Regions from separate parts of the Kitasatospora sp. NPDC087271 genome, predicted to be linked through region 1. Evidence: riboswitches for the same ligand, from Rfam matches in the RefSeq annotation. Region 1 holds a riboswitch; each other region holds the start of a gene.
What was found. Region 1 has a riboswitch for cobalamin ahead of ACIO9K_RS30275 (cobalamin biosynthesis protein). Riboswitches for the same ligand answer to the same signal wherever they lie in the genome.

Region 1 (9,575 bases):
AGCACCAGGTTGGACTCCCGCCCCTGGCGGACCTGTTCGCGGAAGTCGTCCTTGCGCAGCACCAGCGCCCGGCCGGTCCGCCCGCGTGCCGCCTGGTGCGGTGCGGCGGCCTGCAAGGTGGCGGTCAGGTGCAGCCGGCTGAGCGCACCCCGGGGGCGCCGGGCGCGCACGGTGTGCCCGCCGGTGGTCTCGGCGGGGGAGCGGCGGCCCTGGGCGCCGTGGCCGGTGCCCTGCACGGTGAACAGCTTGGTCCGGTACGGGTCGCCGGCTGCGGCCGGCGCCGACTCCCGTGCGGGGGCGGGGTGTTGGGCCGGTACGGGCTGCTGGAGCGGCTCGTCCGGCTCGGCGGCCGATGCCTCCGGACCAGAGGCGGGCTCGGGGGCCCCGCCGCCGTCCGGGCCGCCGCCGGGGCCGCCGTCCGGGCCCGGACCGTCGTCCTCGGGGCCGTCGCCCTCGCCGTCGCCCTCAGCCTCTCCCGAGCCCCCGGGCTCCTCGGGCTCCGATGGCTCCGACGACTCCGAGGTCTCCTGCGGCTGCGCGTGCTCCTCCAGCGTCCGGTCGAGCTGTTCCTCGTCCAGCCCCGGCGCGTCGAAGGGGTTGCGGCGGCGCCGGTGCGGCAGCGCCAGCTGGGCGGCCTTGCGGACGTCCTCCTCCAGCACCTCGGTCCGCCCGTCCCAGGCGGCGAGCGCGACGGCGGTGCGGGCCATCACGATGTCGGCGCGCAGCCCGTCCACCTCGAACGCGGCGCACACGGCGGTGATCTGACGCAGTGCCACATCCGTCAGCTCCACCTTGGGCAGCAACTCCCGCGCGGCGGTGATGCGTTCGGCGAGCGCCTGCTCGTCCGCGGCGAACCGCGCGGCGAAGCCGGCCGGGTCGGCGTCGTAGCCGAGCCGGCGGCGGACCACCTCGGCGCGCTCGGCCGGGTCCCGGGTGGCGGCGATCTCGACGGTCAGGCCGAACCGGTCGAGCAGCTGCGGCCGGAGCTCGCCCTCCTCCGGGTTCATCGTGCCGACCAGCAGGAAGCGGGCGGCGTGCCGCACCGACACGCCCTCGCGCTCGACGTACGAGCGGCCCATCGCGGCGGCGTCCAGCAGCAGGTCCACGACGTGGTCCTGGAGCAGGTTCACCTCGTCGATGTAGAGCACGCCGCGGTGCGCCTTGGCGAGCAGCCCCGGCTCGTACGCCTTGACGCCCTCGGCGAGCGCCCGTTCCAGGTCGAGCGAGCCGACGATCCGGTCCTCGGCCACGCCGACCGGCAACTCGACCAGCTGGGCGGGGCGTTCGGACGCCGAAGGGCGGTCGTGCGGCCCGTCCGGGCACTGCGGGTCCGGAGCGGCCGGGTCGCAGGCGAACCGGCAGCCGTCGACGGCCGCGAGGGTCGGCAGCAGGCCGGCCAGCGCGCGCACCATGGTCGACTTCGCGGTGCCCTTCTCGCCGCGCACCAGCACGCCGCCCACGGCCGGCGAGACCGCGTTGAGCAGTAGTCCGAGCCGCAGGTCGGGCATGCCGACGATCGCGGTGAACGGATAGCGGACGTCACTCATGCATACTCCCCAGGTGCCCCGGGCGCCAGGAACGGCAGCGATCCGGCCGCCGGCACCCCGCCCTCGATCAGCTTCCACAGCGCGTCGGTGTCCGCGTGCTCCTCGATCAGGTCGCCCAGCCGGTCCAGCCGGGCCTCGCGCGCCTCGGCGAACGAGGTGTCCGGCGCCGGCACGAACGCCCGGCCCGCCAGCGCGGCGACCTCGCGCAGGAGTTCACGGCGGAAGCCGTCGTTCTCCAGCGCGCCGTGCCAGGTGGTGCCCCACACCGGGCCGACCCGGCAGCCGTCCAGGCCGTGCCCGTCGTCATCGGAGAAGAACGGCTCGCCCCCCTCCACGGCCACCACTCCGTGGTGGATCTCGTACCCCTCGACCCGCTTCCCGTACGCCGTGCCGACCGGCCGCGCCAGCACCTTCTCGGCGCCGAACCGCACGTGCGCCGGCAGCAGGCCCAGGCCCTCGACCGAGCCGGCCCCGGACTCCACCTCGTCCTCGATCCCGCGCGCCAGCATCTGGTAGCCGCCGCACACCCCGAGGACCGGCAGCCCGGCCGCCGCCCGCGCCTTCAGCGCCGGCTCCAGGCCGCGTTCGCGCAGCCAGGCCAGGTCGGCCACGGTGGCCCGGGTGCCGGGCAGCACCACCAGGTCGGCGTCGGCCAGTTCCTCCGGCCGGGTCACCCAGCGCACCAGCACGCCGGGCTCCTGCGCCAGCGCGTCCAGGTCGGTGAAGTTCGACAGCCGGGGGAAGCGCACCACGGCCACCCGCAGCACGTCCGCCCCGAGCGGGCCGCGGCCGTCCACCCGGTCCACCACCGTGGACAGGTCCAGCGAGTCCTCGGCGTCCAGCCACAGGCCCGGCAGCATCGGCAGGGTGCCCAGCACCGGACGGCCGGTCAGCCCGTGCAGCATGTCCAGGCCGGGCGCCAGCAGCCGCGCGTCGCCGCGGAACTTGTTGACGAACCAGCCCGCCACGTGCCGCTGGTCCTCCGCCGACAGCAGTGCCAGCGTGCCGTACATCGCCGCGAAGACGCCGCCGCGGTCGATGTCCCCGACCACCACCACCGGCAGCCCGGCGGCCGTCGCCAGGCCCATGTTGGCGATGTCCCGGTCCCGCAGGTTGATCTCGGCGGGCGAACCGGCGCCCTCGCAGACCACCACCTCGTAGCGGCGGCGCAGATCCGCCAGGCACTCCAGCGACCGTTCCAGCAGGACGGGCTTGCGTTCGCGGTAGTCCAGCGCGCCCACCTCGGCGACCGGCCGGCCCAGCAGCACCACCTGGCTGCGGCCGTCCGCCCCCGGCTTCAGCAGCACCGGGTTCATCGCCGCCTCCGGCTCCACCCTGGCCGCCTGCGCCTGCATCGCCTGCGCCCGGCCGATCTCGGCGCCGTCGGCGGTGACGAAGGAGTTCAGCGACATGTTCTGCGCCTTGAACGGCGCGACCCGCACCCCCTGCCGGGCCAGCCAGCGGCAGATGCCCGCGGTCACCACGCTCTTGCCCGCGTCCGAGGTCGTCCCGGCGACCAGCAGTGCGTTGCTCATGCCCTTCCCCTCCACCGTGTCGTCAGCAAGCGCAGCGCGACGTGCCCCGCGACCGTCGTACCCAGGGCCAGCGCGCCCACCCGCCGGGAGAGCACGCAGGCCCGCTCGATGTCGTCCACCGTCACCGGCCGCAACTCCGCGCCCAGCACCGGCCGGTGTTCCACCCGCTCCCCGTACTGGAGGGTCCCGCCCAGCCGGACGCCCACCGCGCCCGCGAAGGCCGCCTCCGCCTGGCCCGCGTTCGGGCTCGGGTGCGCCGAACCGTCCCGCCGCCAGACCCGCCAGGCCGTTTTCGGCTGCGGCGCGGCGGCCACCGTGAGCAGAGCCGTCAGCCGGGCGCCCGGCCAGCCCGCCACGTCGTCCAGCCGCGCCGAGGCCCAGCCGAACCGGGCGTACCGCGGCGAGCGGTGGCCGACCATCGCGTCCAGCGTGTTCACCGCGCGGAACGCCAGCAGTCCCGGGGTGCCCGCCAGCGTGCCCCAGACCAGCGCGTTCACCACGGCGTCCGCCGTGTTCTCGGCCACCGACTCGACCACCGCGCGGGCGATCTGAGGCCCGTCCAGCGCGCTCGGGTCCCGCCCGCACAGGTGCGGCAGCCGCTCCCGCGCGGCCGCCAGGTCGCCCGTGGCCAGCGACCGGCCGATGGTGCGCGCCTCCCGGGTCAGCGAGGTGCCGCCCAGCACCGTCCAGGTCGCGGCGGCCGCCAGCGCGGCCCGGCCCAGCGGACGCCGGCCCACCGTACGCTCCAGGGCCACCGCGCCGGCCGCGACCGCGCCCACGCACAGCGCCGTGTACCCGGCGCCGGCCACCCGGTCGTCCTGCCACACCCGCCGCTCCAGCCGGGTCGCCGCACCGCCGAAGACGGCCACCGGGTGGCCGCGCCGGGGGTCGGCGAAGCGGGCGTCCGCGGCGAAGCCCGCGGCGGCGCCGAGCGCGAACGCGGCGGCGCGGGTCAGCGGGCGCACGGCGGGTTCGGCGGAAGGCCGCGTGGGGTCCGGCGGGGCGGGGCAGCCTGCATCGCGTGCGTGTCCTCACTCAGGGTCCGCGCCCTGGATCGACGTACCGGGGGCGAGAGTCTCCTGGCTTCCGGGTCGGACGCACCCCCGGGCCTTCCAGCGGCTTCTGACGGTCCGCCGTGGCAATGTTCCGAGCGTGCTCCCCGGTGACAGTGGCGGGACCGCGCCGGACTCGCACCGGCTTCCTCTGCATGCCTCCGTTTGGCCCCAGGATCCCATCACGCGGCCGAACCGGGAGTCAACCGAGGTCACGGAGGGGTTGGTCACACCTCGGAGCCCCGTCGCCACCTCCGATCCGCCCGCCCCGCCCTGCCTGACGCCCGCCCAGCCCGAGGCCCCGCCGTGCCCCGGACGGCCCAGCCCGGTGGCCGCCCGCGCGGCCCCCCGGTGAACTGGTGCCCGGACACCGCCCGGACACCGTCCGGTCCAAGACCAGCAGAGCGGGGAGCGATATGCGTTGGGGAACCGCGGCCGTCGTGGCGGCCGCCGTCGTCGGCGCCGGGGCCGCCGTCCTGGTGATCGGCCGCCGGGCCTCCGAACGGCTGGTCCACCCGGCGAGCGCCGCCCGGGAGTCCGGCCCCGTCCTGGTGCGGAGCCTCGCCGCGGGCCGGATCACCTTCAACCGCCGCCCCGAGAGCCTGCGCCCCGGCCGCTGGGCCGTGGAATGGGACGACCACGGCCACGCCGTCGTCGAGGACGTCCTGCACAGCGACGAGAACGGCGTCACCCGCCGCCTCGTCCGCGCGGACCGGGGCACCCTCACCCCCGGCACCGAGGTCCGCTTCACCCCCCGCGTCCACCTCGGCGACCCCACCGAGGCGCTCGGCCTCCCCTTCACCGACACCGCCGCCGACGGCGAACTCGGCGCCCTCCCCGCCTGGCGCCTCGACGGCAAACGCGGCACCTGGGTGATCCTCGTCCACGGCCCCGGCGCCGACCGGCAGCAGACCCTCCCGGTCCTCCCCGTCCTCGACCGCCTGGCCCTGCCCGCCCTCGCCGTCACCTACCGCGGTGACCAGGGCGCCCCGGCCTCGCCGGACGGGCTCGGCCACTTCGGCGAGACCGAGTGGCGCGACGTCGAGTCGGCGGTACGGCTCGCCCTCGACAGCGGCGCCGGCCGGGTCATCCTGTACGGCTGGTCCCTCGGAGCCACCATGGCCCTCCAGACGGCCTCCCGCTCCGCCTGGGCCCATGCCATCAGCGGCCTCGTCCTGGACTCGCCGGTCCTCGACCTGCCCGCCACCGCCCGCCGCGGCGCCGCCCGGGCCGGCTACACCGGCGCCGCCGCCGAGCTCGGCGCACTCGCCGCCGAGGGCCGCACCGGCGTCGACCTCGCCGACTTCAGCCGCATCGCCGAGGGCGCCGACCTGCGCGTCCCCACCCTCGTCCTGCACAGCCCCGACGACCAGGTCGCCCCCTTCCGCGCCGCCGAGCGCCTCGCCGCCGCCCGCCCCGGTGTGGTCAGCCTCCGCCCTTTCCCGGGCGCCGACCACGCCACCCTCTGGAACTCCGCCCCCACCCACTACACCGAACTCCTCCGCCGCTGGCTCACCCCCCTTCTCTGAACCCAGCCCCCCCCCGCGCGAGAAGTCACACCCGCGGGGCCTCCGTACGGAACCCGGACCTCACCTGTCGGCCACGGAGTGTGACCGGCCGGGCGGGTAGCGCGACCGCCGCCGCAAGGGTCGAGCCGTGATGGCATGACCCCGCCATCTGTTTCCGGCCAGGCGGTTTGCGTCTGTTGCCCGATTGTTGCCCGATCTTGGGGAGGTGCCGTCGACGGCCGCCCGTCCGTACAGCCAACCGGATGTGACAGAAGGCCGGTACAAGGGGAAGACTGCTCGACGTGACGTCTCGGAATCCGCGCGACCGTGATGCCCCGCTCCCTCCGACGATCGGTACTGGTGCGACGGTGACCCGTCTCCCCGGTACGGCCCACCGGCCCGCCGCCGGCAAGCCGGGCGGGGCCGGGGTACCCCGCCGACGAGGGCCCGCTGCGGCGCCCGGTCGGGGGAGGGTTCCCGTACCGGAGGGCTTCCCCGCGCCGGCCGAGCTGGCGCCGCTGGCCCGCCGGATGCTGGTGGACGCCGTCCGGATCGCCCGCTGGGCGGGGGACCTGGAAGAGGTCGACAAGCGGGGCGAGCTGCTGCCCGATGACGCCCGTGCGGCGGGTCGGGCGCTGGCCATGACGGTCGGCGCCGCCGCCAAGGCGTGGGGGCAGGCGCTGCTGGTCGGCCTGGTGGAGGCCAGGGACGGCGGTGCGGTCCCGGGTTGGCGCCTGCACGCCTGGGAGCACGACGACGAGGCGGTCGTCCGCGGCTGGTCGGCGCTGTTCGACGCCTGGACGCTGCTCGCCCCGGTGCCGCCCGCCGCCCTGCGGGGCGTGTTCGCGGTGCTGGCCGGCCAGGCGGTGGACCAGGCGCCGCAGCTGCTGTCGTTCCTGCACCTGGTGGCCGGTCCGGTGTCGGACGGCGAACTGCTGGAGCTGCTGCGCCGGGGGCTGGACGAGCGCCGGGTGGGTGGCACGGACGGTTCGGGCCTGTCGCCCGTGCCGCACGCCGCCTCGGCGGTCTCGGCGGTCCGCGGCACGTGCCGGGAGCCGCAGATCGACACCCCGCCGTCGCCGGCGGACGTGGCCGCGGTCCTGGACTGGATGCTGGACGGCCTGGCGGCCGTCGGGGCCGTGGTCCGCAGGGACGAGGCCGCCGAGCTGTCGCCGCTGGGCCACTGGGCGGTGCGGGCGAAGCTGGAGGAGATCTGCACGGTCGCGCAGACCGCGGCCGGGCACATCGAGCAGAGCGCCTTCGAGCTGCTGAACGCCTGCGCGGACTACTCGCCGGGCCCGGCGCGGGCCGAGTTCCGCGCCTGGGTGGCGGCCCGTCCGGCCGATCGGGCGGTGGCGGAGCTGCTGGACGCGGCGCAGGGGGACGACGCGCTGGTGCGCGGGCTGGCCTTCGAGGCGCTGCGGGTGGCCGGCGGCCCGGCCGAGCAGGCGGTGCGGGCCTCGGTGGACGAGCCGGTGCTGCGCCCGTACGCGCTGTTGTGGCTGGCGGAACGCTCGGACGAGGGCGTTTCGCCGGCGGACGTGCTGGGGGCGGAGGACGCGGCCTGGCTGTGGGTGGACACGGCTGCGGCGGTGCTGGACCACGGCGAGACGGAGCTGCTGGTGGGCCACGTCGAGGGCGCCGCGGCGGGCGACCCGGTGCGGTTGTTCGCCCGGGCCCGGCAGTCGGGGCACCCGCGGGCGGCCTCGGTGCTGACGGCGGTCTCGGGCGTGCACCCGGATCCGGGCGTGGCACGGGCGGCCCGCCGCTCGGCGTTCAGCGTGCACACCGGCGGCGCGTAGCAGCGCCCGTCGAAGAACGAGCGCGACGAGGAGAAGAGCGGGCACGACGAAGAGGGGCCCGGATCCGACTGGATCCGGGCCCCTCTCGCGTACGGGAACGACTCAGCCGAGGCGGGACTCCGCCCGCCTGGCGCGGACGTCGCCGACCTTCTGTCCGACCTTGCGCCGGATGACCAGCAGCGGGGCCATCGCGGCGAGCGTGATCTGGGCGAAGGCGCCGACGTGCATCAGGGCGTCGCCGCCGGGCAGGCCGGTCGCCCAGGCCGCGAGGCAGCCGATCGAGACGACGATCCAGCACAGCGTGGCGGTGGCCAGCAGCCCCTGGGGCTTGGGGTACTCGATCCGGCTGACCATGAGGTACGCGGCGCCGAAGATGGCGAGCAGACCGGGCAGGAACGGCGGGTCGAGCAGCACGATGGCGATGACCGTCATCGCGCCCATCGGGCAGGGCATGCCCTGGAACACCCCGGGCCGCATCTTGACGGCGGAGAAGCGGGCGAGCCGCAGGACGACCGCGAGCAGGACGGTGATCGCGATGAGCGCCGAGAGCTTGCTGTTGGAGCCCTGCGAGACCATGCCCCAGACGGCGACGAAGTAGGCCGGCGCGATGCCGAAGCTGATCAGGTCGGCCAGGTTGTCCAGTTCCGCTCCGAGGGCGGAGGAGCGGAGCTTGCGCGCCACCAGCCCGTCGAAGAGGTCGCACATGGAGCCGATGAGCAGCAGCGTGACCGCGGTGGCGGCGCTGTGCCGGTCGGGTGCGGCGTCCGGGTTGGTGATGTGCGGGACCAGGACCCCGGTGGTGATCGAGTAGATCGCCAGGAAGCCGCAGACGGCGTTCCCCAGGGTCAGGAAGTCGGCGGTGGACAGGTGCTGGGGAGAGCGCGGGGCGCGCAGCTCGCGGTCGCGGGCCCAGCGGCGACGGCGCAGGGCCGTCTCCTCGTCGTCCAGGCCGACGATTGTCTCAGGATCAGTCACGGTCAAGGCGCGTCACCCCGGCTGTGGTCTTCTGGCCGACCTCGACGCCGACCTCGACGCCGGCCGGCAGGTAGGTGTCGACCCGGGAGCCGAACCGGATCAGACCGATCCGGTCGCCCTGCTCGACCTTGGTACCGGCGGCGACGTACGGCACGATGCGACGGGCCACGGCCCCCGCGATCTGCACCATCTCGATGTCGCCGAGCTCGGTGTCGAAGTGCCAGACGACCCGCTCGTTCTGGTCGCTGTCCTTGTTGAACGCGGGGACGAAGCCGCCCGCGACGTGCTCGACCGACGTCACCGTGCCGGGCAGGGGCGCGCGGTTGACATGGACGTTGAGCGGGCTCATGAAGATCGCGACCCGGGTGCGGCCGTCCGGCCAGGCGTCGATGCTCTGCACCACGCCGTCGGCGGGGGAGATCACTCTGCCCGCGCCGATCTCACGCTCGGGGTCGCGGAAGAACCACAGCATGCCCGCGCCGAGCGCACAGGCGGGTACCGCTGCCAGGGCCCACTTGCCGCTGCGCCGGGTGAGGGCGGTGGTCACGGCGGCCGTGGCGAGGGTGGGGACGAACCAGGGGGTGGCTCCGCGCGCGATGGTCACGCGGGGTCGCCGACCGGCCGTCGTGGCTGCGAGGGCATCGCGGTCCGTGACGGAGGTGTGAGGGGACGGGCTGATGGGCATCGAAGACCTTTGTCGCGGGGGATCATGGCCGCTGGACGGGGGCCACCGCGGGATCGGGTAATAGAGGGACGGCTTGCTGTCCCGGTGGATGCTATCGGGAGCACACGGTGGGTGGGCAACCCGCCTGCTCGTTCACGTGTCCGGTGGAAGCGCGTGTGCGCGTCCCACCTCTACGACCGTAGCTCGCCCCGGTCCGGTTCCCAAGGGACCGGACGGGGCTGGTGACACTTGTCTCAACAGGCCTGTCGGCGGAACCCGGTGGGCGGAACGGGCCGTTCGCGGTCCGCCGGGGTGCGGGACACGGCCCGTCGAGGGTGTGCGGAAGCGGCCGCGGGGCGTGTCGCCGCAGCTGTACGCCCTGCGGCCGCTTCCGGAGGGCCGTGCCGGACCCAGGCGGACCAGGCCGGGGCCGTGATGGCACGGCGGGTGGCCGGGACGGGCCCGCACGCCCGTCGACCGGCGGTTCGGAAG
Region 2 (9,575 bases), on a different contig from region 1:
ACGTCAAGTCCTCCGGCAAGCTCGTGGTCGGCGCGGACGCCTCGTACGCGCCGGACGAGTTCAAGGACGACAGCGGCAAGGTCATCGGCATGGACGTGGACCTGGCCAACGCCATCGCGGCCAAGCTCGGACTGAAGGCCGACGTCCAGGACTCCGGCTTCACCGCGATCATCCCCGGCATCCAGTCGAACAAGTTCCAGCTCGGCATGTCGTCCTTCACGGACAACAAGGAGCGCGAGCAGATCGTCGACATGGTGACCTACTTCAACTCCGGCAGCGCCATCGCGGTCAAGAAGGGCAACCCCGACAAGGTCGACCCCGCCGACCTGTGCGGCAAGAAGGTCGCCGTCCAGACCGGCACCACCCAGGCCGACGAGATCAAGGACACCCGCAACCCGGACTGCGCCAAGAACGGGAAGCCGGGCATCCAGAACGACGGCGACAAGTTCGACCTCCAGACGGACGTCACCAACGCCGTCGTCTCCGGCCGCGACCAGGCGATGATGGCCGACTCCCAGGTCGTCGACTACGCGATCAAGCAGGCCGGCGGCCAGCTGGAGAAGCTCGGCTCCACCTACGGCGTGGCCCCCTACGGCGTCGCCGTCGCCAAGGGCTCCAAGCTCACCCCCGCGATCCAGGGCGCCGTCCAGTCGCTGATCGACGACGGCACCTACAAGCAGATCCTCACCAAGTGGGGCGTCGAGTCCGGCGCCCTCGACAAGTCGACCGTCAACGGCGCCGTGAACTGACCGTCCGCCTGCTCCATCTCTCCCCCGAGGCCACACCGTGAACTCTCTGGACAAGGGGAAGGCGGAGGAGGGACGGCCTGAGACCATCAAGGCCGTCCCGGTCCGCCACCCCGGACGCTGGGTGGGCGCCGTCGTCATCGCCCTGCTCGCGGCGATGCTGCTGAGCGCCCTCTTCACCAACCCCGCTTTCAAGTGGGACATCGTCGGGCAGTACCTGTTCCACGACAGCATCGTGCACGGCATGGTCGTCACGCTGGAACTGACCGTCCTCTCCATGCTGATGGGCGTGATCGGCGGCATCGTCCTCGCCGTGATGCGCCTGTCCCCGAACCCCCTGCTCTCCGGCACCGCCTGGATGTACATCTGGGTCTTCCGCGGCACCCCGGTGCTGGTGCAGCTGGTGTTCTGGAACTTCCTCGGCCTGATCTGGGCCAAGCTGTCGATCGGCGTCCCGTGGGGGCCGGAGTTCTGGTCCGCGGACACCAACGTCCTGATCCCGACCTTCGTCGCCGCCCTGCTGGGCCTCGGCCTCAACGAGGCCGCCTACATGGCGGAGATCGTCCGCGGCGGCATCCAGTCGGTGGACGAGGGCCAGACCGAGGCCGCCCACGCGCTCGGCATGAGCCGGTTCCAGACCATGCGCCGGATCGTCCTGCCCCAGGCCATGCGGGTGATCATCCCGCCGACCGGCAACGAGACCATCTCGATGCTCAAGACCACCTCGCTGGTCAGCGTGATCTCCCTGGAGGAGATCTTCCGGGCCGGTCAGGTCATCTACTCCCGGAACTACCAGAACATCCCGCTGCTGATCGTGGTCAGCCTCTGGTACCTGTTCTTCACCTCGCTGCTGACCATCGGCCAGTACTACATCGAGCGCTACTACGCCCGCGGCTCCAACCGGACCCTCCCGCCCACCCCGTTGCAGCGGCTGCGGGGCCTGTTCGCCGGGAAGCCCGCCCCGAAGACCGGCGCCGACGTCGTCCCGGGGCTCGAGGGAGGTGGTCACGTATGACCGACCTGAGCAAGACCCCGGCCGCCGCCACCGGACAGCCGATGGTGCGCGCCGAGGGCGTCCACAAGTCCTACGGCTCCGTGCACGTGCTCAAGGGCATCGACCTGGAGGTCAAGCAGGGCGAGGTGTTCTGCCTGATCGGCCCCTCCGGCTCCGGCAAGTCGACCTTCCTGCGGTGCATCAACCACCTGGAGAAGATCAACGGCGGACGCCTCTGGGTGGACGGCGAACTGGTCGGCTACCAGCAGAAGGGCGACAAGCTCTACGAGCTCAAGGACCGCGAGGTCGCCGTCAAGCGGCGCGACATCGGCATGGTCTTCCAGCGCTTCAACCTGTTCCCGCACATGACGGCCGTCGAGAACGTCATGGAGGCCCCGGTCCAGGTCAAGGGCGAGAGCAAGGCCGCCGCCCGGGAGCGGGCGATGGTCCTGCTGGAGCGGGTCGGCCTCGCCGACAAGGCGAAGAACTACCCCTCCCAGCTCTCCGGCGGCCAGCAGCAGCGCGTCGCGATCGCCCGCGCGCTGGCCATGAAGCCCAAGCTGATGCTGTTCGACGAGCCCACCTCGGCGCTCGACCCCGAACTGGTCGGCGACGTCCTCGACGTCATGCGCGGCCTCGCCGAGGAGGGCATGACCATGGTGGTCGTCACCCACGAGATGGGCTTCGCCCGCGAGGTCGGCGACGCGCTGGTGTTCATGGACGGCGGCGTGGTGGTCGAGTCCGGCAACCCCCGCGAGGTGCTCACCGACCCCCGGCACGAGCGCACCCGCGCCTTCCTCTCCAAGGTGCTGTAGAACCGTACCGACCGGCGCCCGGCAGGCTGCTCCTGCCGGGCGCCGACGTTTTCCCCACCCAGGTAATAGGCTGGACGCAATCAGCCCGTTACCGACCTTCTGGAAGGACCTCCGTGGAGCTCGCCTCGTACGCCGATCTCGCCGTTCGGCTGGTGAACACCGAGGAGCCCGGGCGCGGCACCGACACGCTGACGTCCGTGGACGCGGTGCGCGGCCTGTTCTCCGACTCCTCGCGGGCCGCCGCACAGGCCGACGAGTCCGACCTGCCCCGGCTGCGGGCGGTGCGGACCAGGCTGCGCGGGGTCTTCGAGGCCGCCGCCGAGGGCGACGAGATCCGGGGCGTCGACCTGCTGAACAGCCTGCTGATGGAGTACCCGGTCAGCCCGCTGGTCTCCGGGCACGACTACCTGGACGACGCCGGCCGGCCGCGCTGGCACCTGCACCTGGCCGACAACTCGCCCACCGCCACCGCGCACTTCAGCGCGGTCGCCTGCATGGGCCTGGCCGTCCACCTGACCCAGCTGGGCGCCGACCGGCTCGGCATCTGCCAGGCCGCGCCCTGCCGCAACGCCTACCTGGACACCTCGACCAACCGCTCCCGCCGCTACTGCTCGGACCGCTGCGCGACCCGCGCCAACGTCGCCGCGTACCGGACCCGCAAGCGCCAGGAGGCCGAGGCCGCGGCACTCGGCGCCGCCGGCTAGGTCCTGTCCGGGCCGGGCCCAGGGGGTCAGAGCTCGTCCGCCCAGACGCCCAGGCGGCGGGCCAGGCCCGGCACCCGGGCCAGCCGGGTGCCCAGCAGCAGCCGCTCCAGCCGCCGCCCGGGCGCCAGCCAGGCCGGGCGCGGGCGCAGCCGCAGCAGTACCCGGCCGAGCACCAGCTCGTCCGGGACCGGGCCGTAGCTGCGGCTGTCGCTGTCCACCGGCCGGTTGTCGGACAGCAGCCACCAGCCCCTCGGACGCCGCTCGGCGGCCCGCTTCACCACCAGCAGGTCCTGCTGGAAGGGGTGCCGGAAGAGCACCACCGCGCCGGGCCGGATCGGCGCGCCGTAGCGCACCAGCAACTGGTCGCCCTCGCGCAGGGTCGGGACCATCGACGGGCCCGCCACGTCGACCAGCCCGAACGGCACCGCGCCGCCGCCCCGCCCCCGGGGTTCCGTGCCCATCGGTTCCGCGTCCGCCGGTTCCGTGCTCCGCGCCACGACTCCTCCTCCCGGACCGCCCGGTCCCAGTCTGCCGTACGGACCGTCACCCCGTTCGATCCGTTCGATGTCCGGATTACCCCGGTTCCGGGTCCGCCTTTTGCCCTAGGCCCACCGCCCGATCGCGAAACCCCGGGCGCGGAAGGGTAATCTCGGGCGCGGGAAGACGATCTAAGGAAGGACTCCCATGTTCTCTCGTCTGTTTGCACCGCGCGCCACCGCCCACGCCCACTGTGACCTGCCCTGCGGCGTGTACGACCCGGCGCAGGCCCGGATCGAGGCCGAGTCGGTCAAGGGCACCCAGGAGAAGTACCAGGCCAACGAGGACCCGGCTTTCCGCACCCGCGCCCTGATCATCAAGGAGCAGCGTGCCGAGGCCGTCAAGCACCACATCTCGGTGCTGTGGAGCGACTACTTCAAGGCCCCGCACTTCGAGAAGTACCCGCAGCTGCACCAGCTGATCAACGACACCCTGAAGGCCGCCTCGGCCGCCAAGGCGTCCACCGACCCCGCCACCGGCCAGGCCCTGCTGGACCTGATCGCCGAGGTCGACAAGATCTTCTGGGAGACCAAGCAGGCCTGAGCCTGACGCGTCGCCACCCGACCGCCCCCGTCCGCGAGCCCGGACGGGGGCGGTCGTGCGTTCACGCCCCATCCGAGCCCGGTAAGGGTTGCCTAGCCTGAGTGGCTGTTATGCTGCCAGGGCGTCCGAGGGGGAAGTCCGGTGTGAATCCGGCGCTGACCCGCAACGGTGAGCACGGCCCCGGGGCCGCGCCAGCCCGATCGCCCCCGGCCGCTGAACTCCCGACAACTCGCCGTGGACTGCGAGGGGATGGCGCCCGGGCCCGCGCCCGACCGGTGCCGCCCCCGCGCACCCGCGGCCCGAGGCAAGGCGCACCGTGAGCAGCACCGCAGCCGCGGGCAGTGGCGCAACGAGCCCGCCCGCCCGCCGAATACCCGCCCTCCCGCTCGCCGTCGGCCTGGCCGCCGCCCTGCTGCTCTCGCTGCTCTGCGGCGTGGCGCTGGGCGCCTCCGGGATCGGCCTGCCCCGCGCCCTGCGGCTGCTGGCCGCCGGGCTGACGGGCGGACGGCTGGAGGCGGACGAGGCCGCCGCCTACGCGATCGTCTGGGAGATCCGGCTGCCGCGCGCCGTGCTGGCCGCGGTGGTCGGCGCCGGGCTGGCCGCCACCGGGGTCGCCGTCCAGGCCCTGGTGCGCAACGCGCTGGCCGACCCGTTCGTGCTCGGCATCTCCTCCGGCGCGGCCGTCGGCGCCAACGCCGTGCTGCTGCTCGGCGCCTTCGCCTCGCTCGGGGTGTGGGCGATCTCGGCCTCCGCGTTCGGCTCCGCGCTGGTCGCCATGGTGCTGGTCTACCTCGCGGCGCGCACGGCCTACGGGCTCACCCCGCTGCGGCTGGTGCTCACCGGCACCGCGCTCTCCTACGGCTTCTCCGCCGCCACCGCGCTGATGGTCTTCGCGGCCGCCCGCGGCGAGGCCGCCCGGGACGCCATGATGTGGCTGCTCGGCAGCCTCGGCGGCGCCACCTGGGGCTCGGTGCCGATCGCCGCCGCCACCGTGCTGGCCGGCCTGGCGTACCTGGCCTGCGCCGCCGGCCGGCTGGACGCGCTCGCCATGGGCGACGAGACGGCCGCCTCGCTGGGCGTGGACCCGGACCGGCTGCGCCGCGAGCTCTTCGTGGTGACCGCCGCCGTCACCGGCACGGTGGTGGCCGTCAGCGGGGCGATCGGCTTCGTCGGGCTGATGGTGCCGCACCTGGCCCGGATGCTGGTCGGCGCCGGGCACCGCCGGGTGCTGCTGGTCGCGCCGCTCGCCGGGGCGCTGCTGCTGGTCTGGGTGGACATCGTCTCGCGCACCCTGCTGGCGCCCGCCGAACTGCCGGTCGGGGTGGTCACCGCGGTGCTCGGGGTGCCCTGTTTCCTGCTGCTGATGCGCCGTCGCGGCTATTCCTTCGGAGGCCGCTGATGGATCTCGCCCTGGACTCCGTCTCGGTCGAGCTGGCCGGCGCCCGGCTGGTCCACGACGTCGCCCTGGACGCCGCCGCCGGGCAGGTGGTCGGACTGGTCGGGCCCAACGGCAGCGGCAAGTCGACGCTGCTGCGCTGCGTCTACCGGGCGCTGCGGCCGGCCGCCGGGGCCGTCCGGCTGGACGGCGCGGACCTGCACGCGCTGACCGCGCGCGAGGCCGCCCGGCGGGTGGCCGCACTCCCCCAGGAGCACTCCGCCGAGTTCGACTTCACGGTGGCCGAGGTGGTCGCCATGGGCCGGCTGCCGCACCGGCGCGGGCTGGGCGGCCCGGGTGCGGACGACCACGCGCGCTGCACGGAGGCGCTGCGCAAGGTCGGCGCCGAGCAGTTGGCCGGGCGGGGCTTCCTGAGCCTGTCCGGCGGCGAGAAGCAGCGGGTGCTGATCGCCCGCGCGCTGGTCCAGGAGCCCCGGCTGCTGGTGCTGGACGAGCCCACCAACCACCTGGACATCGGCCACCAGTTGGACGTGCTGGCCCTGGTCCGGGAGGCCGGCCCGACGGTGCTCACCGCGCTGCACGACCTCAACCTGGCGGCCGGCCACTGCGACCTGCTGTACGTGCTGCGGGCCGGCCGGATCGTCGCCTCGGGGCCGCCCGCCGAGGTGCTCCGACCCGCCCTGCTGGCCGAGGTGTTCGGCGTCCGGGCCACCCCCGTCCGGCACCCGGTGACCGGCGCCGTCCAACTGCTCTTCGACCGGATCTGACCCACCCCCGAAGGAACCCCCGTGCGCACCAAGGCCGTTGCCATCACCGCCCTGCTCACCCTCGGGCTCACCGCCTGCGGCGCCGAGATCGCCCCGAGCGGCGACGCCACCGCCGCCTCCGCCCACTACCCGGTGACCGTGGAGAACTGCGGCACCAAGCTCACCTTCCCGCAGAAGCCCGCCCGGACGGTGACCAACGACGTCGGCATCACCGAGCTGATGCTCGCCCTCGGCCTGGCCGACCGGATGGCCGGCTACGTGATGCCCGACGACAAGGGCCGGGTCGACCAGGTCGCCTGGAAGGACGGCTACCAGCAGACCGCGTGGCTCTCCAAGAAGGAGATCACCAAGGAGATCGTGCTGGGCGCCAAGGCCGACCTGGTCTTCGCCGGCTGGCACTACGGCTTCGACGAGGGCCGCGGCTTCACCCCGCAGGCGCTCAAGGACCTCGGCATCCCCTCGTACGTGCTCAGCGAGTCCTGCCGCAGCGGCAAGGGCACCGAGCGCGGCGTGATGTCCCCGCTGGACGCGCTCCACACCGACCTGGCCAACCTCGGCGAGATCTTCGACGTCCGCGACCGGGCGGACAAGCTGGTCGCCGATTTCAAGGCGCAGGTCGCCGCCGCCCCGCAGCCCGAGCGCCGGCCGTCCGTGTTCCTGTACGACAGCGGGCAGGACAAGCCGTACACCGCCGGGAAGTTCGCCGCGGCCGACGAGATCATCGCCAAGGCCGGCGGGACCAACGTGATGGGCGACCTCTCGGACACCTGGGTCACCGTCGGCTGGGAGAGCGTGGTCCAGCGCGACCCCGAGGTGATCCTGATCAACAACTACGGCGAGACCGGCGCCGACGCCAAGCGCGCCTTCCTGAAGTCCTTCCCGCCGCTGGCCGGCGTCTCGGCGGTCAGGAACGACCGGATCTTCGTCCTGGACTACGTCGACCTGGTGGAGAGCCCGCGCAACCCGGCCGCGATCACCGCGCTGGCCGACTACCTGCGCACCGTCCCCGCCCGCTGACCCGCCCGCCCCCGGCCCGGGCCCCGATCCGGGCCTGGGCCGGGGGCGGGGGCGCGCAGTAGGCTCGCGGCATGATCCGCACCGCCGTCGTGACCGACGTTCCCGTCATCCTCGCCCTGATCCGCGAGCTCGCGGAGTACGAGAAGGCCCCGGAGGAGGCCGTGGCCACCGAGGAGCAGCTGCGCGACGCCCTCTTCGGCGCCAACCCCGCGCTGTTCGCCCTGATCGCCGAGGACGACGCCACCGGCGAGCCGGTCGGCTTCGCGGTCTGGTTCCTCAACTTCTCGACCTGGCGCGGCACCCACGGGATCTACCTGGAGGACCTGTACGTCCGCCCGCTGTCCCGCGGCGGCGGCCACGGCAAGGCGCTGCTGCTGGAACTGGCGCGGATCGCCGTCGAACGCGGCTACGCGCGGGTGGAGTGGTCGGTGCTCGACTGGAACACGCCCTCGATCGACTTCTACAAGTCCCTCGGCGCGGTGCCGATGGACGACTGGACCGTCTACCGGCTCACCGGCGAGGCCCTCGCCGCCGCCGGCGGCGGTCACTGAACGGACCGCCCGAACCCCTGCCACCCTGCGTCGCGATGGCTTACCATGAGTGACTCCCGAGCCCCGGCCGGCGTGCGGAAGGCGGTAAGGTCTCAGGCGGATACGCGGCGTCCGGTCGCCCCGCGAAGGGTATGACCGGTACGTACCGCACCACCCCTCTGGACAGTTGGGGCGAAGCAGTTGAGCCAAGCAACAGACAGTGCCGCGGCCACCGGCCCGGAAGCACAGCGCGTCACCCAGGAGGTGAGGGTGTCCCAGATCGACGGCGAGCCCGGAGTGCAGGACTTCGTGGAGGTCCGGCTGCCCGCGGCGGGTGCCTACCTCTCGGTCCTGCGAACAGCGACGGCCGGCCTGGCGGCGCGGCTCGACTTCACCCTCGACGAGATCGAGGACCTGCGGATCGCGGTCGACGAGGCCTGCGCCATCCTGCTCCAGCAGGCGGTGCCCGGCTCCGTCCTGACCTGCGAGTTCCGGCTGGTCGGCGACTCGCTGAAGGTGACCGTCGCCGCCCCCACCACCGACGGGAAGGCACCCGAACGGGACACCTTCGCCTGGACGGTGCTCTCCGCCCTGGCCGGCGAGGTCGACTCCTCGGTCGGCGAGGACAAGACCGTGTCGATCAGCCTGCACAAGAAGCGCGGCGGCCCCGTCGCCCACTAGCCGGGGCGTCGACCAGCACCGCACAAGGGCCGTCCGCCCGGTCCCCGATCAGGGGCCGGGCGGGCGGCGCCCGGTACCGCCCCCCACGCGGTACGACCAACGAGACGATGCCGGGGCCCGAGGGCCCCGGTGCTCCCGGAACGGAACGGGGGAATGGCCGTGAGTGATCTGGACCGTACCGGCCTCGCGACGGCGGGACCTGCCGTACCGACCCAGGCGAGCGTTCCTGGCCTCGCCGCCAACGACGATGCGCACCCGAAGGACGCCCACCGGATGAGCCACCCGACCGAGCCGACGTCTGAACCGTCGCCCGCATCCCCGCCCCCGTCCGATCCGGCGGACGAGGCCGCGGACCTGCGCACCGCGGTGCCCACCCAGGCGCCGGCCCCGGCCCCGCACCGCTCGGGCGCACCGGACCGGGAGGCGGCCCGCGCGCTGTTCGTCCGGCTGTCCGCGCTGCCCGACGGCTCCCCGGAGCGCGTCGAGCTGCGCAACCAACTGGTGCGGATGCACATCCCGCTGGTCGAGCACCTGGCCCGGCGGTTCCGCAACCGGGGCGAGCCGCTGGACGACCTGACCCAGGTCGCCACCATCGGCCTGATCAAGTCGGTGGACCGCTTCGACCACGAGCGCGGGGTCGAGTTCTCCACCTACGCCACGCCGACCATCGTCGGCGAGATCAAACGGCACTTCCGTGACAAGGGCTGGGCGGTCCGGGTGCCGCGCCGCCTCCAGGAGCTGCGGCTGTCGCTCACCACGGCGACCAGCGAGCTCTCCCAGCGGCACGGGCGTTCCCCCACGGTGCACGAGCTCGCCGAGCACCTGGGGATCTCCGAGGAGGACGT
Region 3 (9,575 bases), on a different contig from region 1:
GTCTCAAGGGCTGGAGCAGTCTCGTCAAGCTCCAGCAGGGCTGCTCCGCCGACCCGGCGGTGCGCGGGGCCGTCGCCTACGACGCGAACGGCTTCAACGCGGCCACCGGTGCCCGGGCCACGGCACAGGCCGTCCTCGGCCTGGCCGGCACCCCGCTGGCCGCCCTCTCCGCCGCCGGTGCCCGCCCGGACGCGCCCGTGCCGGCCTGCCCGGCGACCACCCGCTGACCACCCGCTGACCACTCGCTGACCCCGAAAGGAGAGCTCCGATGACCGACACCCTGGCGCCCGCGCGCCCGGCCCGCCGTACCCTCGGCTCGATCGCCGCCGCCGCCGCTCTGACCGCAGGCCTGCTCGGCGTCTCCGCCGTCCAGGCCCCGCAGGCGCGGGCCGCCGCCTGTGACGGCACCACCGGCGTCACCGTCGTGGTCGACTTCACCGCCGTCGGCGGCGGCATCCAGACCGGCTGCGCACCCGGCGACCCGGCCAGCGGCCTGGCCGCGCTGACCGGCGCCGGGTTCGCGTACACCTTCCACCCGCGCTACCCGGGCTTCGTCTGCACCATCAACGCCCTGCCGACGACCTGCACCAACCCCACCGGCAGCGCCTACTGGTCGTACTGGCACGCCCAGCACGGTGGCCCCTGGTCCTACAGCAACCTGGGCGCGGGCAGCTACAACCCGGCACCCGGCGACGTCGAGGGCTGGTCCTTCGGCGCCGGCGCCCAGCCAGGCGTCACCGCGCCCTGACCCCCGGGGACACCCCGGTGCCCCGGCCCCTCCGGAAGGGGGGCCGGGGCACCGCGTACCCGTGGCTCAGCTGCCGTGAGATGCCCTCCGGCGGCGGACGAAGCGCTCGACCAGCAGTACGGTGGCGACGGCCGCCACGGTGAACAGCAGCGTGTTGGCCACGATGCCGCCCGTGGCCAGCCAGCCGGGTTCCTCGCCGTTAGGCAGCGTGGTGTCGGTGAACAGCCCGCCGATGCCGGTCAGCACCCCTCGTGCGAGGTAGACGGCGGCCAGCGCAGCAAGGCCGACGGGAAGGGTGAGGACGATCGACGCGAGGTAGTAACGCCCGTTCTCCGTCAGCCCGCCCAGGACGGCCAGTCCGCCGACCAAGGCCACATAGCCGCCCGCCACCCATCTGGAAACACCCGTCGGCATCCGTTCCCCCCGTCCTGTCGGTCCGGCGGCGGATCCGTCGGGCCATCGTGGTTCTGTCCCGCCGGAGGGGAGGCGATCCGTGGTCGGCTCCCCTCCGGCGCAGTGCGGTCAGCTGCCGTAGCGCAGCGAGACGGTGTCGCCGAGGTGGACCGTGGTGGCCCGGGTGGCGCCGGTCGCGGCGCCGCCGTCCAGGCCGACCTGCCAGGTGGACGAGCCGCTGTTGGCCGTGCCGTTGAGCGCGGTGACGGTGCCGCCGCCGGTGGACGGCGTGACGGAGGTGACGCAGCCGCCCGGGGTGGCGCTGCCTGCCGCGTCGAGGACGTCGCCGAGGGTTGCGGTGGTGCCGGTCGGGGTGAGGGTGACGGCGCAGACCTTGGGCGTGCCCGTGCCGTCGTCGACGACCAGGGCGAGCCTGGCGGCGGTGCCGGCGGTGAAGCCGGTGGTGGCGGCCCAGGCGGGCTCGCCGGTGGTGGTCGGGGTCGGCGGGGTGGCGGTGAAGCCGGCGCCGGCGACGGCGCGCAGGCCGTCGACGGAGGCGTAGGGGGAGGGGGTGGTGTCGGTGGGCAGGTACTTGAAGCCGCCGCCGGGCTTGAACTGCTGGGCGATCAGGAAGTCGACGGGGCTCTTGCCGGTGCCGCTGGTGAAGTCGGTGCCCTGGGGGTTGATGCCGCAGGCGTTGAGGCCGGAGACGGCCCAGCCGTTGGAGTCGGTGTTGACGCCGAACATGGCGTTGAAGGCGCCGGAGGCGGTGAGCTTGCCCTTGAGGAAGTTCTTGGCGGCGACGATCGCCGGGTCGGTGGCGGCGACGCCCCCGGTGCAGAGCGAGGCCATGGCGGCGCCGGTCATGTCGATGTCGCTGCCCTGGGCGAGGGCGTTCGGGTCGCCCGCGGCCTTGCTGAAGTTCCAGCCGCCATCGTTGTGCTGGTTGGCGCGCACCGCGGTGACGGAGGCGTCGAGCAGCGGCTGCGGGACGCGAGGGCTGCCGGCCTGGGTTTTGGCGCCCGCGAGGGCGAGGAGGCCGAAGACGGTGCCGTTGAAGTTGGCGGACGGGCCGTAGTAGCCGGGTTCGGCGGTCTGCCAGTAGGCGGCGAGGTCGGCGACGAGGTTGCGGCCCGGGCCGACCCGGGCGGGGTCGATGCCGGCGGCGTAGGCGTTGAGGATGCCGCGCTCGTAGTCCGTGACGACCGGCGAGGCGCTCGGCCAGCCGGGGGCGGCGAGCTGGCCGCGGTAGACCAGGCGGGCGTTCTTGGTGGGGTCGCCGCCGGGGGTGACGTCCGCGGCGGCCGTGCCGGCGGCCGCGAGTGCGCTGAACGCCCACTCGTTGGAGAGCCCGCCGCCGGTGACGTAGCTGCCGTCGGCGGCCTGGAGCGACTTCAGGTAGGTGACGCCGGTGCTCTTCGAGGTGGCTATCTGGGTCGGGCTGGCCGTCGCGTGGGCGGGGACGGCGGAGAGCAGGAGCGCGCCGGCCGTCAGGGCGACGGTGACGGCGGAGGCGGCGCGGGAAGGTGTGGTCCGCGAGGGGGCGAGGAGGGACATGGGACAGGCTCCTTGGGGTGGCGGGCGCCGACCCTGCCCCGGAGTTCCGGCGTCCGTTGGAGGGCGCGCGACTGCCGGAGCGGTCGCCGCCCGGATCGCGTGGGCCGGCTTTCGCCATGGTGCGTGGCCGGGCGGGCATTCGGGCTCAGGGCGGCGCGATCGCCACCCCACACCGCTGCGCGTCAGCCCCGGATTCGCACCGGGTTCCCCCGCTCGGCCACCGCGGACGCTACCGCACGGCGCACCGGCCTACGAGGTGACGTAGTCGATATGACGACCCGTTGACTCCCGTTCGACCGGCGTGGTCTGATGAACCGATTTTTTGCCCTCGGCATTCAGGGGAAGCCGGTCCAACTCCGGCGCTGACCCGCAACCGTGGACCCACCTGTGGTGGGTGAGCCGGAATGCCTGGACCGGGGGCCTGTTCACAGAGCACTTGCGTCGTCGCGGACTACGACGCGGTCCGGACGGTCCCTGCCCAGGAGACCGTGGGCTGCGCCGTTGCGTCCTGCGTCGACCGACCAGGGAGTCGTCGTGAGGGTCAGCAGCAGTCGCACACGTCACAGGAACCGGGACCTCGCCTCCTTGGTGGTCGCCGGTGCTGTCGCGGTCGCCGCCTGCGGAAGCGTCCTGTTCGGGCGCCCCGGTACCGCGGCCGCCGACCCGATCGAGCAGTGCACGGCGACGACGGGCGCGATCGTCGCCGTCGACTTCACCCACTGGGGCGGCGGCGTCGTCCGGGGCTGCGACGCCCACCCCACGACCGGGATGAACCTGCTGCACGCCGCCGGCTTCACCACCGCCGGAACCGAGCACGACGGACCCGCCTTCATCTGCCGACTCGGAACCGGGACCTTCAACAGCGGCACCCAGTACCCGACGCCGGCCGAGGAACCCTGCGTCAACACCCCGCAGGCCACCGCGTACTGGTCGTACTGGATCGCCGAACCCGGCCAACAGGCGTGGTCCTACAGCCGGTTCGGCGCCGGGACGCAGAAGCCCAAGCCCGGCGAGGTCGAGGCCTGGGTGTACGGCGGCACCGACATCGGCGGCACCAGCGGGGCGCCGGGCTTCACGCCGGACTCCGTCCGGGCGAAGAGCGGCGGCTCGTCGGCTTCGCCGTCCGCCTCGCTGTCACCCTCGGCGACCCCGAGCCCGACTCCGACCTCGACTTCGACCGGGCCGTCCGCCACCGGTGATCCGGTGGCCGCCGCGGCCTGGCTGGCCCGTCAACTCGTCGGCGGCGACCACATGGAGAACTGGGCCGTCGAGGGCCCGGACTACCCCCGGACCGCCCTCACCGCCATCGCCCTCGCCGCCGCCGGCACGCAGGACCCGGCGCTGCGCCGGACGACCGCCTTCCTCTCCGCCCACGCCGACGCCTTCCTGTATCCCGACGGACCGGCCGGCCGGCCCGATGCGAAGGCCGCTGCACTGCTGGCCCTCGTCGCCGAGAGCACCGGTGGCGATCCCCGGGCCTTCGGCGGCCGGGACCTGATCGCCGCGCTCACCGGCCACGTCTGCACGGCGGCGGGGGAGAACGGCAAGTGCACCGCCGCCGGGGACTTCCTCGGCGCGGCCTCGCCCTGGGTCCAGTCCCTCGGCGTCATCGCCCTCCAGCGCGCCGGCGTCACGCCACCCGCCCCGGCGCTCGCCCGCTTCACGGTGCTCCAGTGCGCCGACGGCGGGGTGGCCGGATCGATGATCGTCGCCGGCGACCACTGCGAGTCCGACCCGCTCACCACCGGCCTCGCGGTCCTCGCCCTGCGCACGGCCCCCGGGTACGAGACGGCCGCGAAGAAGGCGTCGGACCAGCTCGCGGCCGGACAGCAGGCCGACGGTTCCCTCCTCCCGTACCTCGGCGCCCCCGGTGACACCATCAGCACCGCGAGCGCGGCCCAGGCGTTCAGGGCCACCGGACAGGACACCCGCCGGGCTGCCGCCACGGCCTGGCTCGCCGCCCGGCAGGGAACGGACGGCGGCTTCGGCCCCGACGCGTCGACCACCGACCCGGACCCGGCGGCCACCGAGCAGGCGATCCTGGCCCTGACCGGCACCGACCTCACCAGCGTCCGGCACAACCCGGACGCCACCACCCCGCCGACGACACCCGCCAGCACGCCGCCGACCTCGCCCGCGACCACGCCGCCCGCCGGGAGAACCCCCGACGCCGCCAAGGGCAGCGCCTACCTCACCGACCCGTCCCGCCTGATCAACGGCCGCTACTACGAGGGCTTCCCGGCCTTCGCCGACTTCGGCCTCACCATCGACGGCGCCTACGCCCTCGCGGCCACCGGCACCGACGACGCCGCGCTGCGCAGGATCGTCGACTTCCTGGACCAGCCGGGCAAGGACGCCAGCGAGCGCACCGTCAACGACTGGACCGGCATCGGCACCGAGTACGCAGGCGGCGGCTCGATCGGAAAGGAGGCGCTGCTCGCCGAGGCGGTCGGCCGCAACCCGCGCGCCTTCGGCGGCCACGACCTGATCGCCGCCCTGGCCGCCCTCGTGTGCACCAAGGCCGACCAGAGCACCGGCTGCGCGGCGCCCGGCAACTACACCTACGCGACCTCGGTGTTCTCCCAGGCGCTCGGCATCATGGCCCAGCTCCGGGCCGGGGACTCGACGAACGCGGCTCCCGCGATCGCCTACCTGAAGGGCCTCCAGCACCAGGACGGATCGTGGCCGAGCCTGATCCCCGTCACCGGTGACTCCGACGTGGACAGCACGGCGATGGCCGTCATGGCCCTCGCCCTCGTGCCGGGCGACGAAGCCGCGCGGGCCGTCGACCAGGGCCTCGGCTGGCTCGCCGCGCGGCAACTGCCCGACGGCGGCTTCCCGGGAGCGGCCGGCGACTCGACCAACTCGGCCGCGCTAGCCATCCAGGGCATGACACTGCGCCAGTCCACGTACGGCGCCCAGATCGCCAAGGCGCGCGACTTCCTGTCGGGCCAGCAGAACGGCGACGGCGGGTTCAACGTGGCCTCCGCCGGGCAGCCGGGATCGGACGTCCGCGCGTCCACGCAGGTGCTCGGCGGTGCCACCGGGATCTCGTTCGGCACGCTGTTCCGGGAGCTCGGGGGAACGTCGACGCCGACGCCCACTCCGACTTCCACCGGGACGGCGACCCCGACGGCGACCCCGACGGGTTCGCCGACCAGCACCCCGACCGGCACGCCCACGGGCACACCGACCGGCACACCTACGAACATTCCCACGAACACGCCGGGCCCGACGGGCTTGCCCGCCACGGCTGGGCCCTCGGACACCGCCGCTCCCTCGACCGGCGACGGTTCGGCCACCTGGTCGGCCGGCGGCATCGACGCCCCGGCCGATGGCAGGGGCGCGCCCGCCGGTGGCGCGGCGGCGCAGACCGGCTCCGGCAGCCTGGCCGGGACCGGAACCCAGGCCCTGACGCTGACGGCGGGTGCGGGTGTGCTGACCGCGCTCGGTGCGGCGGCGGTCCACGTCGCCCGACGCCGCGCCGCGGCCGCCCCGGGGCGGCACCGGTGAGCCGGGGACTCGGCGGGCGGCTCGGCCGGCTGTCCGGGGCGGCGGCCCTGACCTTCGCCCTCGCGTTCGGCGGCGTCGCCGCGGGCACCGCCCCTGCGTCCGCGGCGCCGCTGCCGATCGACCAGTGCACCACCACCTCCGGCGTGGTGCTCGCCGTGGACTTCAGCAAGTGGGGCGGCCCGCTGCTGCGCTCCTGCGGGACCACCCCGACCACCGGCTTCACCCTGCTCAACCAGGGCGGCTGGCAGACCACCGGGACCGGGCACGACGGTCCGGCGTTCATCTGCCGGATCGGCTACAGCGGCTTCCAGGGCGGCAAGCAGTTCCCGGCCCCGGACCAGGAGAAGTGCGTTCTGACGCCCCCGGCCACGGCCTACTGGTCGTACTGGCACGCCGATCCGGGCCAGAACGAGTGGTCCTACAGCCAGCTCGGCGCGATGAGCTACCAGCCGAAGCCCGGCAGCGTCGACCTCTGGATCTTCGGTGGCACCAACGTCGAGGGCACCGAGGGGCGGCCGGGCTTCTCACCGGACAGCGTTCGCGCGAACAACTCCAGCCCCGGTGGGCAGCCCGCCGACCCCGGCCAGGGCACCACGGGCGGCTCCGGCGGCTCCAACGGTTCCGGCGGCGGGTCGACGGGTGCCACGGGGACGACCGGCGGCAGCGGCACCGGTTCGAGCGGCGGCACCGGAAACGCGAGCGGAACCGGCAGCAGCGGCGGAACCGCCGGCACCAGCGGCGCCGGCACGGCCGGTGGCACCGGATCGGGCCGGGCCCCGGCACCCGCCAAGCCCTCGGCGGGCGGAGCCCGTCCGCCCGCGCCCGCCACCACCCCGGGGCCCGGCGCCGCCGCCACCCCCGAGGAGGGCATCACGCCGCCTGGAGCGCCCGCGCCGACGCCCGTGCCCGCCGCGCCGGTGCCGGTCGAACCGTCCACCGCTCCGCCGGCGGACGCCCCGAGCGATCAGCCGACCCCGCAGACGGTCGAGGCAGCGGCCGCGCCGATGTCCACCCCCGCCGTGCCCGGCGGCGTGGTGGACGCCAACCCGGTGGCCGACGCCCCGCACGACTCCGGGTCGATGGCCCCCGCCGTCATCGCGACCGCCCTCGTGGGGGTGCTGGGCGCGGCCACCGTGGTCGTCGCGCGACGGCGCCGCCGCCGGGCCGAGTGATCCGGTGACCATGCCCGACCAGCACGCCGCCGTCCCCCCGAAGCCCGACCCGAAGCCCGACCCGAAGCCGAAGCCGGCCCCCGGACGCGACGCCGGGAGCCGGCGCGGCCCCCGGAACCTGCACCCGCTGGCCTGGTGGACCTGGGCGCTGGCCCTGGCGACGGCGGCCAGCCGCACCACCAACCCGCTGCTGCTCCTGCTCGTCCTCGCCGTGCTCGGCTACGTGGTCACCGCCCGCCGGACCGAGGCCCCGTGGGCGCGCGGGTTCACCTACTATCTGTGGCTGGCCCTGACCGTGGTGGCGATCCGGGTGGTGTTCCGGTGCGTCTTCGCCACCGGTATCACCCCGCACGACCATCTGCTCTTCTCGCTCCCACACCTGCCCACCCCCGCCTGGTACACGGGCATCCGGATCGGCGGGCCGGTCTCCCTGGAGGCGACCCTCTCCGCCGCCTTCGACGGGCTGCGCCTGGCCTGCCTGATCTGCTGCATCGGCGCCGCCAACACCCTCGCCAACCCCAAGCGCGCCCTGCGCGTCCTGCCCGGCGCCCTGTACGAGCTGGGTGTGGCCGTGACGGTGTCGCTGAGCGTCGCCCCGCAGCTGGTGCAGAGCGTCCAACGCGTCGCCCGGGCACGGCGGTTGCGCGCCGGTCAGCGGAAGGGCGTCCGCGCGCTGCGCAGCATCGTCGTCCCGGTGCTGGAGGACGCGTTGGAGCGTTCGCTGCACCTGGCCGCCGCGATGGACTCGCGTGGCTACGGCCGCTCCGGCACCGCGACCCGCCGCTCCCGTCGCGTCACCGGCGCCCTGATGTTGCTCGGCATGTGCGGCCTGTGTGCCGGGGTGTACGGGCTCCTGGACGGGACCGCCCCCGCTGCCCTGGGGCTTCCGGCCTTCCTCGCGGGCGCCCTGCTCTGCGTGGCGGGGCTGGTCCTCGGCGGCCGGCGCGTACGGCGCACCACCTACCGGCCGGACCGCTGGCGGGCCGCCGAGTGGGCCGTCGCGGGCTGCGGGGTGACCGCCGCCGTCCTGCTGTTCGCCACCGTCGGCTACGACGCCACGGATCTCAACCCGTCGCTCTACCCGCTCAGTTGGCCGAGCCTGCCGCTCGTCCCGGTGCTCGCCCTGCTGCTGGCCGGCGCCGCCGGGGTGATCGCGCCGCCGCCGGGCCGTACCCCGGAGCCCGACACCGGTACCCGCCGTACCGGTACCGACCGTACGACCCCCGAGGTGAGCACGTGATCCGATTCGACCAGGTCGGTGTGGTGTACGACGGCGAGACCACCCCCGTCCTGCGCGACGTCGACCTGCACATCCCGGAGGGCGAGCTCTGCCTGGTGGTCGGCCGTACCGGCGTCGGCAAGTCGACCCTGCTCGGCGCCGTCAACGGCCTCGTGCCGCACTTCACCGGCGGCACCCTGCGAGGCAGGGTCACCGTGGACGGCCGGGACACCGCGCACCACCCGCCGCGCGAACTGGCCGACGTGGTGGGTGTGGTGGGGCAGGACCCGCTGGCCGGCTTCACCACCGACACGGTGGAGGAGGAACTGGCCTACGTCATGGAGCAGTTGGCCGTCCCGCCGGAGGTGATGCGCAAGCGCGTCGAGGAGACCCTCGACCTGCTCGGCCTCGCCGACCTGCGCCACCGCGCCCTGCACGAGCTCTCCGGCGGCCAGCAGCAGCGCGTCGCCATCGGCTCGGTGCTCACCGCGCACCCCCGCGTCCTGGTCCTGGACGAACCGACCTCGGCGCTCGACCCGACGGCCGCCGAGGAGGTGCTCGCCGCCATCACCCGCCTGGTCCACGACCTCGGCGTCACCGTCCTGCTCGCCGAGCACCGCCTGGAGCGGGTCGTCCAGTACGCCGACCGCGTCGCCTACCTGCCCGGCGACGGCACGGTCGTGCACGGGCCGCCCGCCGAGGTCTTCCGGCACACCGCGATCGCGCCGCCCGTCGTCGACCTCGGGCGGCTGGCCGGGTGGCGGCCGCTGCCGCTCTCCGTCCGGGACGCCCGGCGCGCCGCCGCCCCGCTGCGGGAGCGGCTCACCGACGTGCCCGTTCCTCCGCCGCGCCGGGCAGCGGTGGTGGGGGATCGGGTGCTGGACGCCCGGGGGGTGGTCGTCCGGTACGGGCCGGTGGCCGCCGTCCGGGAGGTCGGGCTGGACCTGCGGGCCGGTGAGGTCACGGCGCTGAT

Region 2: linked by a shared signal. The riboswitch ahead of ACIO9K_RS19275 (FecCD family ABC transporter permease) and the one ahead of ACIO9K_RS30275 (cobalamin biosynthesis protein) in region 1 are both predicted to bind cobalamin.
Region 3: linked by a shared signal. The riboswitch ahead of ACIO9K_RS33760 (prenyltransferase/squalene oxidase repeat-containing protein) and the one ahead of ACIO9K_RS30275 (cobalamin biosynthesis protein) in region 1 are both predicted to bind cobalamin.

What each region holds. Positions count from the first base shown of each region.
Region 1 is NZ_JBIUYQ010000023.1:48,221-57,795, forward strand. Features, by position in the region: gene ACIO9K_RS30265 (putative cobaltochelatase) at 1-1,547, opposite strand, end outside; gene ACIO9K_RS30270 (cobyric acid synthase) at 1,544-3,082, opposite strand; gene ACIO9K_RS30275 (cobalamin biosynthesis protein) at 3,079-4,047, opposite strand; cobalamin riboswitch at 4,155-4,287, opposite strand; gene ACIO9K_RS30280 (alpha/beta hydrolase family protein) at 4,551-5,663, shown strand; gene ACIO9K_RS30285 (hypothetical protein) at 6,011-7,444, shown strand; gene ACIO9K_RS30290 (CDP-alcohol phosphatidyltransferase family protein) at 7,547-8,425, opposite strand; gene ACIO9K_RS30295 (phosphatidylserine decarboxylase) at 8,412-9,104, opposite strand.
Region 2 is NZ_JBIUYQ010000010.1:190,652-200,226, forward strand. Features, by position in the region: gene ACIO9K_RS19245 (ABC transporter substrate-binding protein) at 1-749, shown strand, start outside; gene ACIO9K_RS19250 (amino acid ABC transporter permease) at 787-1,761, shown strand; gene ACIO9K_RS19255 (amino acid ABC transporter ATP-binding protein) at 1,758-2,555, shown strand; gene ACIO9K_RS19260 (CGNR zinc finger domain-containing protein) at 2,669-3,259, shown strand; gene sodX (nickel-type superoxide dismutase maturation protease) at 3,286-3,720, opposite strand; gene sodN (superoxide dismutase, Ni) at 3,944-4,339, shown strand; cobalamin riboswitch at 4,428-4,566, shown strand; gene ACIO9K_RS19275 (FecCD family ABC transporter permease) at 4,656-5,738, shown strand; gene ACIO9K_RS19280 (ABC transporter ATP-binding protein) at 5,738-6,502, shown strand; gene ACIO9K_RS19285 (ABC transporter substrate-binding protein) at 6,524-7,519, shown strand; gene ACIO9K_RS19290 (GNAT family N-acetyltransferase) at 7,591-8,070, shown strand; gene ACIO9K_RS19295 (anti-sigma regulatory factor) at 8,320-8,730, shown strand; gene ACIO9K_RS19300 (RNA polymerase sigma factor SigF) at 8,890-9,575, shown strand, end outside.
Region 3 is NZ_JBIUYQ010000032.1:16,113-25,687, reverse strand. Features, by position in the region: gene ACIO9K_RS33780 (prenyltransferase/squalene oxidase repeat-containing protein) at 1-227, shown strand, start outside; gene ACIO9K_RS33775 (flagellar hook-length control protein FliK) at 269-748, shown strand; gene ACIO9K_RS33770 (hypothetical protein) at 815-1,162, opposite strand; gene ACIO9K_RS33765 (hypothetical protein) at 1,271-2,698, opposite strand; cobalamin riboswitch at 2,832-2,908, opposite strand; cobalamin riboswitch at 2,986-3,129, shown strand; gene ACIO9K_RS33760 (prenyltransferase/squalene oxidase repeat-containing protein) at 3,233-6,211, shown strand; gene ACIO9K_RS33755 (hypothetical protein) at 6,208-7,383, shown strand; gene ACIO9K_RS33750 (CbiQ family ECF transporter T component) at 7,394-8,623, shown strand; gene ACIO9K_RS33745 (ABC transporter ATP-binding protein) at 8,620-9,575, shown strand, end outside.